3 regions of the Leclercia sp. G3L genome follow, and region 1 is predicted to be linked to each of the others. Evidence: predicted binding sites of a transcription regulator. Region 1 holds the regulator's gene; each other region holds the start of a gene.
What was found. Region 1 encodes sigma-54, which starts transcription at its own class of promoters, with help from an activator protein. Its sites were predicted from a motif close to GTTGGCACANNTTTCGCTNT; they were not measured.

Region 1 (3,259 bases):
GGACGGCACTGCGGGTACATTCCTGATTAAGGACACTGCTCAGTTGTAGAGTTGAATCGTTATTCATCATAATTTCACCTAAGCGCTAACTGTACAAAGGGCCCGTTGTGTTTCACAACAGGCCAACCTGCACCCGTTAACTGCCCGGACAATTAGTGTTGTTTCAGTTTATCTTTATGTTTGTTTAGCTGTCGTGCCAGCTTGTCAATCAAGCCGTCGATAGCCGCGTACATGTCTTGCCCTTCCGCACTGGCATGGATTTCGCCCCCGTTGACGTGCAGGGTCGCATCCGAGATATGAGTCACTTTTTCCACTTTTAACACAATGTAGACCTGATTGATCCTCTCAAAATACTGCTCAAGCTTAGCGAATTTTGCATTCACAAAATCGCGCAGGGCCTCAGTGATTTCGACGTTGTGTCCAGTGATGTTGAGCTGCATAGTGTCTTCCTTATCGGTAGAGTCAGACCAGTTGTTTACGCTGGTTTGACGGCGGAATGGATAAAGACTCTCGATACTTCGCAACAGTGCGGCGTGCAACCATGATACCTTGATCGGACAGCATGGTGGTTAACTTACTGTCGCTCAGTGGTTTCGCGGGGTTTTCCGCGGCGATCAACTTTTTCACCAGCGCCCGGATGGCCGTCGACGAAGCTTCGCCGCCGCCTTCGGTGTTGACATGGCTGGAGAAAAAATACTTAAGCTCAAAAATACCGCGCGGACTGTGCAGATACTTCTGCGTCGTCACGCGGGAAATCGTCGATTCATGCATCTCGACGGCCTGGGCGATATCGGCCAGCACCATCGGCCTCATAAATTCTTCACCTTGTTCAAAGAACGCCTGCTGTTGTTCCACGATGCAGCGGCTGACGCGCAGCAGCGTATCATTGCGGCTCTCGAGGCTTTTGATCAGCCAGCGCGCTTCCTGAAGATTACTGCGGATATATTGGTTATCCGAGTCGTTGCGCGCGCTGGTGCACATCGAGGCGTACTGCTGATTTATCTGCAGACGAGGGATGCTGTCGGAATTCAACTCCACGGTCCACAGGCCGTTATGCTTGCGCACCAGTACATCGGGAATGACGTACTCGGGCTCGCTGGTCTGGATAGACTGCCCCGGACGCGGATCCAGCGACTGAATCAGATTGACCGCTTCTTTCAGGATCTCTTCCTTCAGCCGCGTCACGCGCATCAGGGAGCGGAAGTCGTGGTTAGCCAGCAGATCCAGATGCTCGCTGACGATCAGGCGAGCCTCTTCCAGCCACGGCGTCTCTTTAACAAACTGCGAAAGCTGAATCAGCAGGCAGTCACGTAAATCGCGTGCCGCGACGCCAACCGGATCAAAACGCTGAACGCGCTTCAGAACCGCTTCGATCTCTTCGAGATCGATCTCATCATCACCGATGCTTTCCAGAATGTCGTCCAGCGACACGGTCAAATAGCCGGTCTCATCGACGGCATCGACAATGGAGGTGGCGATGGCGCGATCGGTATCGGAAAAGGGCGTCAGCTCCACCTGCCACATCAGGTAATCCTGCAGCGACTGGGTAGTTTCGCCCTGATACACCGGCAATTCATCATCCTGGTAGTCTGCGCGCGTGCCGGATGGCGTGCCGGCGGTGTAGATCTCATCCCAGCTGGCATCGAGAGGAAGCTCGTCAGGCATCTCTTTTTGCTCCAGCGCATCAACGCTGTCGAGAGTTTCGTTATCCTGGGTTTGCTGAGTTTCTACCTCATCGTGAAGATCGGTTTGCTCAAGCAGGGGATTACTGTCCAGCGCCTGCTGGAGTTCCTGCTGAAGTTCCAGCGTTGACAGCTGCAACAGACGAATAGCCTGTTGTAACTGCGGCGTCATTGCCAGCTGTTGGCTGAGCCTTAATTGCAAACCTTGCTTCATGTTCAGAGCATTTTTCTCCGTTTACGCGAGACTGAACTTCTACCCTATCAGAGTCTGAAGTCTTCCCCAAGATACACGCGCTTAACATGCTCATCTTCGAGGATCTGTTGCGGTGTACCGTGGGCAATAAGATGGCCCTGGCTGACGATGTAGGCTCGCTCACAGACCGCCAGCGTCTCGCGTACGTTGTGGTCGGTGATAAGCACGCCCAGGCCACTGTCGCGCAGATGCTCAATAATACGTTTGATATCGATAACCGAAATCGGGTCAACACCCGCGAAAGGTTCATCGAGCAGGATAAATTTCGGGTTGGCCGCCAGCGCGCGGGCAATTTCCACACGGCGGCGTTCACCACCGGAGAGCGCCTGGCCCATGCTGTCGCGCAGATGTTCGATATGGAACTCTTCCATCAGTTCGTTGGCGCGATCCTGACGCTGTTCGGAGGTCAAATCGTCACGGATTTGCAGCACCGCCATCAGGTTGTCGAAGACGCTGAGACGGCGAAAAATTGAGGCTTCCTGCGGCAGGTAACCGATGCCGCGGCGCGCACGCGCGTGAAGGGGCAGCAGGCTGATGTCTTCGTCATCAATGATGATGTTGCCCGCGTCGCGCGGCACAATGCCTACCACCATATAAAAGGTGGTGGTTTTACCTGCACCGTTAGGACCCAACAGGCCGACAATTTCGCCGGAGTTGACGGTCAAACTGACATCTTCCACTACGCGACGGCCCTTGTAGGCTTTGGCGAGATTCTTTGCAGTTAATGTTGCCATAACGAATTAGTTACTCTTTTTCTGTGCCGGGGCCTGAGTGTTGTTTTTGTCCTGCAGCTGCGATGGAACCAGAACGGTCGTCACGCGTTTGCCTTTTTCACTGAAGGCCTGCATTTTTTGCTCTTTCACCAGATAGGTAATCTTGTCGCCCTTGATGTTGCTGTCGAGCTGCTCCAGGAACGCATTGCCGGTCAACACCACGAAGTCTTTCGCCAGCTCGTAGTGCATCTGGGAGGCGTGCCCTTTCACCGGCTTGCCGTTGTCCTGCATCTGGTAGAAGGTAGCCGGGTTGCCGTAGCCATCGATAATCTCTTTACCGTCTTCACCGCCAGGACGCGTCACCACCACCTTGTCGGCGTTGATTTTGATGGTGCCCTGAGTCACGACGACATTGCCGGTAAAGGTCACAACGTTACCCTGCATATCGAGCGATTGCGTATCGGATTCGATATGAATCGGCTGTTCGGTATCACCCGTCACAGCAAACGCAGGCAGGCTGACGGCCAGCAGCGCGCTGGCAATAACAAATTTAAGGCTGAGTTTGTTTGCTTGGAATTTCATAGGAGGTTCTAACCTTTTCAATCAGCTCT
Region 2 (3,259 bases), 1.6 Mb from region 1:
ACGGTGCTGCGCAGCGCCGCCCTTGTCGGCGCCATGCTGGTGGCGATGTTCAGCCTCGAGTGGCGCATGGCGCTGGTGGCGATGGCCATCTTCCCGGCGGTGATGATTGTGATGATTATCTACCAGCGCTACAGCACGCCGATTGTCCGTCGCGTGCGGGCTTATCTGGCGGATATCAACGATGGCTTCAACGAAGTTATCAACGGCATGAGCGTTATCCAGCAGTTCCGCCAGCAGGAGCGCTTTGGCGAGCGGATGGGCGAGGCCAGCCGCTCCCACTATATGGCCCGCATGCAGACCCTGCGGCTGGATGGTTTTCTCCTGCGCCCGCTGCTCAGCCTGTTCTCGGCACTGGTGCTGTGCGGACTGCTGATGCAGTTTGGTTTTGCCGCTGGCGGCACCATTGAGGTCGGCGTGCTCTATGCCTTTATCAGCTATCTGGGCCGTCTTAACGAGCCGCTGATCGAGCTGACCACCCAGCAGTCGATGCTGCAACAGGCGGTGGTTGCCGGCGAGCGCGTCTTTGAGCTGATGGATCGTCCGCGTCAGGCCTACGGTCATGACAATCGCGACCTGCAAAGCGGCACCATTGAGTTTGATAAGGTCTCTTTCGCCTATCGCGACGATCGGCTGGTGTTGCAGGATATCGATCTGAAGGTCCCATCCCGGAGCTTTGTGGCGCTGGTAGGCCATACCGGCAGCGGTAAAAGTACCCTCGCCAGCCTGCTGATGGGGTACTACCCGCTCACCGAAGGGGAAATTCGCCTCGACGGGCGTCCGCTCTCGACCCTGAGCCACGCCGCGCTGCGTAAAGGGGTGGCGATGGTGCAGCAGGATCCGGTGGTGCTGGCCGATACCTTCTTCGCCAACGTCACGCTCGGGCGGCCGTTTAACGAGGAGCAGGTTTGGGACGTGCTGGAGAAAGTGCAGCTGGCAGAACTGGCGCGTGGCCTGCATGACGGCATTCACACCCGCCTCGGCGAGCAGGGGAATAACCTCTCCGTGGGGCAAAAACAGCTGCTGGCCCTGGCGCGGGTGCTGATTGATACGCCGCAGGTGCTGATCCTCGATGAAGCCACGGCCAGCATTGACTCCGGCACTGAGCAGGCGATCCAGCAGGCGCTGACCGCGGTACGTGAACACACTACGCTGGTGGTGATCGCCCACCGCCTGTCGACCATTGTTGAGGCGGATACCATTCTGGTGCTTCATCGCGGCCAGGCGGTTGAGCGCGGTACCCATAAGCAACTGCTTGAGGCGAAAGGGCGTTACTGGCAGATGTATCAGCTGCAACTGGCCGGTGAAGAGCTGGCTGCCAGCACGCGCGAAGAGTCGCTCAGCGCCTGATGCACTAAAATTAAGCAACCTGCCAGCCGCTGAATCGGTTGGTGCAAAAATGAAACGCATCATGCACTGTCATGGTGCGTTTTTTTTCGCCTTCTCTACGCCACGCCTCGTCCCCCCTCTCTTTTCAATTCTGGCACACCGCTTGCAATACCTAATCCGTTCGCGAGCCATTACCGAATTCTGACTGGAGAGATATATGAAGCTGGTTACCGTGGTCATCAAACCATTCAAGCTCGAAGACGTGCGTGAAGCACTCTCTTCAATGGGTATTCAGGGACTGACCGTCACCGAGGTGAAAGGCTTTGGGCGACAGAAAGGTCATGCGGAGCTGTACCGTGGCGCCGAGTATAGCGTCAACTTCCTGCCAAAAGTGAAGATTGACGTGGCGATCGCCGACGATCAGCTGGATGACGTTATCGACGTGATTAGCAAAGCAGCCTACACCGGCAAAATTGGCGACGGCAAAATTTTCGTTGCTGAGCTGCAACGCGTTATTCGCATTCGTACAGGCGAAGCCGACGAAGCGGCACTGTAAAAAATCAGGCACACAGTGATAGGGATCGAGAAAATGAACACAACAACATTCAAAGCAGGTCTGGGGTCTCTGGCACTGCTGCCGGGGCTGGCAATGGCTGCACCAGCGGTGGCAGACAAAGCCGATAACGCCTTTATGATGATTTGCACCGCGCTGGTGCTGTTTATGACCATTCCGGGGATTGCGCTGTTTTACGGCGGCCTGATCCGCGGCAAAAACGTCCTCTCCATGCTCACTCAGGTGACGGTGACCTTCGCCCTGGTGTGCGTCCTGTGGGTGGTTTACGGCTACTCGCTGGCCTTCGGTGAAGGTAATGCCTTCTTCGGCAGCTTCAACTGGGCGATGCTGAAAAATATCGAGCTGACCGCGGTGATGGGCAGCTTCTATCAGTACATCCACGTGGCGTTCCAGGGTTCATTCGCCTGTATCACCGTCGGCCTGATTGTCGGGGCGCTGGCGGAACGTATTCGCTTCTCCGCGGTGCTGATCTTCGTCGTGGTATGGCTGACGCTCTCCTATGTGCCGGTGGCGCATATGGTCTGGGGCGGCGGTCTGCTGGGCTCACATGGCGCGCTGGACTTTGCGGGCGGTACCGTGGTTCACATCAACGCCGCAGTGGCGGGCCTGGTGGGGGCATACCTGATCGGTAAACGCGTCGGTTTTGGCAAAGAGGCCTTCAAACCGCATAACCTGCCGATGGTCTTTACCGGCACCGCAATCCTTTACTTCGGCTGGTTTGGCTTTAACGCCGGTTCCGCCAGTGCAGCCAACGAAATTGCGGCGCTGGCCTTCGTGAACACCGTTGTGGCCACGGCGGGCGCTATCCTCTCGTGGATCTTTGGCGAGTGGGCGGTACGCGGTAAACCATCCCTGCTGGGTGCCTGTTCCGGTGCCATTGCCGGTCTGGTTGGCATCACCCCGGCCTGTGGTTTTGTCGGTGTCGGCGGTGCGCTGATCATCGGTATCGTCGCGGGTCTGGCCGGTCTGTGGGGCGTCACTGCGCTGAAACGTGTGCTGCGTGTGGACGATCCTTGTGATGTCTTTGGCGTGCACGGCGTGTGTGGCATCATCGGCTGTATCATGACCGGTTTCTTCGCCTCTACCTCACTGGGCGGCGTCGGCTACGCAGAAGGCGTGACCATGGGACATCAGGTTCTGGTTCAGCTGGAAAGTATCGCCATCACGGTGGTCTGGTCGGGCGTAGTGGCCTTTATCGGCTACAAACTGGCGGACATGACGGTGGGTCTGCGCGTGCCGGAAGAGCAGGAGCGTGAAGGTCTGGACGTCAACAGCCACGGCGAGAATGCGTATAACGCGTGATGAGAGGTATTGCCCGGTGGCGCTACGCTTACCGGGCTTACGGATTATGCTTTTGAA
Region 3 (3,259 bases), 1.9 Mb from region 1:
TTCGTACATTATTTGCCCCCCAGATTGCCCGGCAGGCGAACTTTACGTTCGACCAGGTTCATCACCAGCATAATCACAGCGTTAATCAGCACGTAGGCCAGGGTAATGGCGGTGAAGGATTCCCACGCGTGGGCGGAGTAATCCAGCAGTTTGCCCGCCTGCGCGGCCATATCAACCAGACCGATGGTGGAGGCGATGGCCGAGTTTTTCACCAGGTTCATCATCTCCGAGGTCATCGGCGGCACAATCACGCGATAGGCATTCGGCAGCAGCACATAGCGGTAGGCCTGGGGTAAGGTCAGACCCATCGCCAGGGCAGCATTTTTCTGTCCGCGGGGCAGGGACTGGATCGCGGCGCGCACCTGCTCGCACACGCGGGCGGCAGTGAACAGACCCAGGCATAGCATGGAAGAGACAAAGAACTGAACGTTAGGATCCAGTTCAGATTTGAACCACATGCCAATATCTTCCGGCAGCAGTTCCGGGATAACCAGATACCAGGTAAAGAACTGCACGATTAACGGAACGTTACGGAACAGTTCGACGTAGCAGGTTCCCAGCGAGGAGAGAAAACGGTTAGGCACGGTACGTAAAATACCGAACAGCGAGCCGACGAGGAAGGCGATGATCCAGGCGGTGATCGACAGTGCGACCGTGACCTGAAAACCGCTCCACAGCCAGCCAAGATAGGTGGTGTTGCCGAACGGGGCTTGCTGCAGGAAAATGCCCCAGTTCCAGTCGATTGACATAATAAACTCCAGAAAAAAAAGGGTAGCAGCGCTACCCTCGAAGATTGGTGAGAAGCTTTAATGTTCGCGCTGAGTGGGGAACGACCACTCAACGTTTAGTCTGTCCGCGCTTCCCGACAATCGAGAGGGCAGGAGGTCCCGCCCCTTAATGGTTCTAATTAGTTAAGTGCTTTGTCATTCGGTTCTTTAAACAGAGCCTTCATGTCATCAGACAGCTCAAAGTTCATGTTCAGATTTTTTGGTGGGATTGGGTTCTTGAACCACTTATCGAACCATTTTTCCGCGTCGCCGGAGGTCTGAACCTGAGCGATGGTGTCATCGACCAGTTTCTTAAATTCCGCGTCGTCTTTACGCATCATGCAGCCATAGGCTTCTTTGGATTGCGCGGTGCCGACGATTTCCCAGTTGTCCGGTTTCTTCGCTTTCGCACGCTCACCGGCCAGCAGGGCATCATCCATCATAAACGCAACGGCGCGGCCGCTTTCCAGGGTGCGGAAAGAGTCGCCGTGGTCTTTGGCGCTGATGATGCGCATGTCCATTTTCTTCTCTTCGTTCAGCTTGTGCAGCAGCACTTCAGAGGTGGTACCGGAGGTCACGACTACCGCTTTGCCTTTCAGGTCTGCGAAGTCTTTAATCTCGCCGCCTTTTTTGGTCAGCAGACGGGTGCCGACCACGAAGATGGTATCGGAGAAGGCCGCCTGTTTCTGACGCTCAAGGTTGTTGGTGGTGGAGCCGCACTCAAAATCGAAGGTGCCGTTTTGCAGCAGCGGGATACGGTTTTGTGAAGTGATTGGGATCAGCTTCACTTCCAGGTCCGGTTTATTAAGCTTTTTCTTCACCGCGTCAACGATCGCGTTGGAGTAAGCCTGAGAGTAACCCACGACTTTTTGCGTGTTGTCGTAGTATGAGAACGGAACAGAGGATTCACGGTGGCCGACCACAATCACGCCGTTTTTGGCGATTTTTTCCAGCGTACCGCCCGCTGCCGGGGCAGCATCTTCGGCGTGCACGACGCCCGCGGACAATCCCATCACCAGCATTGCTGTGGCCAGTTTACGTAATTGCATATCCAACTCCTTTTTTATCAACGTCAGGTGCGCATTGATATTCGGTGTGATGTTGTTATAACTCGCGCGATACGAGTGCAGTGTTATACGTGTTTGTTAACATTTAGTTTGGCTTAATGTAAAGATTTTGCTGCGTTATTGTTTATTTTTGCGAAGCGCGCCGCACCATTCAGAGGCATAAATCTGCCGTTGCACCGTTTCGGTGCTACCGGTGAACAATGCTGGTGCGACCGGGTTGCACGTTAAGCCAAATCGCGTTTGCGTGAATAAACAAAGCAATAGGCGTGCCAGAGTTGGGGAGAGTGGGGAATTGCCCGGCGGCGCTTTGCTTGCCGGGCCTACAAACGTAGGCCGGGTAAGGCGAAGCCGCCACCCGGCAACAGAGGGGAAATGTTACTTACGACGCTGACGAAGGCTCATCAGCACGGCGCCAAAGCCGAACAGCGCGGTCAGGATCCATAGGGGCCAGTTGCCGGTACGAGCGTAAGGCGTCAGCCCGGTCGTTGGCGTGACCTTCGCAGTCAGCACGTCGCGGGTAAACTGCGGCAGCATGGCCTGAATTTCACCCTGCGGGCCAATCACCGCCGTAATGCCATTGTTGGTACTGCGCAGCAGCGGACGCGCCAGCTCCAGGGAGCGCATGCGCGCCATCTGGAAGTGCTGCCACGGGCCGATCGACTTACCGAACCAGGCATCGTTAGAGATGGTCAGGAGATAGTCGGTATTGGGACGGAAATTATCCCGCACCTGCTCACCGAGGATGATTTCGTAGCATATGGCGGCGGTCAGCAGGAAGCCGTGGGCGCTCAGCTGAGGCTGAACGTAGGAGCCCCGGCTAAACGAGGACATCGGCAAATCGAAGAACGGCGCCAGCGGACGCAGAATCGACTCCAGCGGCACAAACTCACCAAAGGGCACCAGGTGATTTTTATTGTAGCGGTTGGTCGACTCGTAGCTGTACGGGTTGTCTTTTCCCAGCGTGATGATGGTGTTGTAGGTGTCGTAACGGTTTTGCTTGTTCAGACGCGCATCCACAATACCGGTGATCAGGGTGGTGTCACGGGCGCGCAGCAGATCGTCCATCATGGCGAGAAAACGCTGCTGGTTGATCTCCAGATCCGGGATCGCCGACTCCGGCCAGATAATCAACTGGGATTTACCCATCTCTTTCTGGGTGGCATCCAGATAAATTTTCAGGGTGTTGATCAGCTGACCTTCATCCCATTTCAGCGACTGGGGAATATTGCCCTGCACCATCGACACCTGGGTGGCGCGTTCCGGCTCAAGGGTAAACCACTGGATATAACGCAGTGGGAAAGGCAGGGCAAAGAGGATCAGCGCCGCCGCCAGCGGACGCCAGTTGCGCTGTACCAGCGCCAGCACCAGCAGGCCGCTCACCACCATCAGCAGGAAGGTGATCGCCTCGACGCCCATTACCGGCGC

Region 2: the regulator sigma-54 is predicted to act here: its motif matches at 1,477-1,496, upstream of glnK (P-II family nitrogen regulator).
Region 3: the regulator sigma-54 is predicted to act here: its motif matches at 2,089-2,108, upstream of LRS40_RS23995 (amino acid ABC transporter substrate-binding protein).

The regions. Positions count from the first base shown of each region.
Region 1 covers NZ_CP088265.1:1,712,356-1,715,614, forward strand. Annotated here, with positions in the region: gene ptsN (PTS IIA-like nitrogen regulatory protein PtsN) at 1-70, opposite strand, end outside; gene hpf (ribosome hibernation promoting factor) at 153-440, opposite strand; gene rpoN (RNA polymerase factor sigma-54) at 463-1,896, opposite strand; gene lptB (LPS export ABC transporter ATP-binding protein) at 1,944-2,669, opposite strand; gene lptA (lipopolysaccharide ABC transporter substrate-binding protein LptA) at 2,676-3,230, opposite strand; gene lptC (LPS export ABC transporter periplasmic protein LptC) at 3,199-3,259, opposite strand, start outside.
Region 2 covers NZ_CP088265.1:75,089-78,347, reverse strand. Annotated here, with positions in the region: gene LRS40_RS01805 (SmdB family multidrug efflux ABC transporter permease/ATP-binding protein) at 1-1,347, shown strand, start outside; gene glnK (P-II family nitrogen regulator) at 1,544-1,882, shown strand; gene amtB (ammonium transporter AmtB) at 1,916-3,202, shown strand.
Region 3 covers NZ_CP088265.1:4,688,497-4,691,755, reverse strand. Annotated here, with positions in the region: gene gltK (glutamate/aspartate ABC transporter permease GltK) at 1-9, opposite strand, end outside; gene gltJ (glutamate/aspartate ABC transporter permease GltJ) at 9-749, opposite strand; gene LRS40_RS23995 (amino acid ABC transporter substrate-binding protein) at 908-1,816, opposite strand; gene lnt (apolipoprotein N-acyltransferase) at 2,210-3,259, opposite strand, start outside.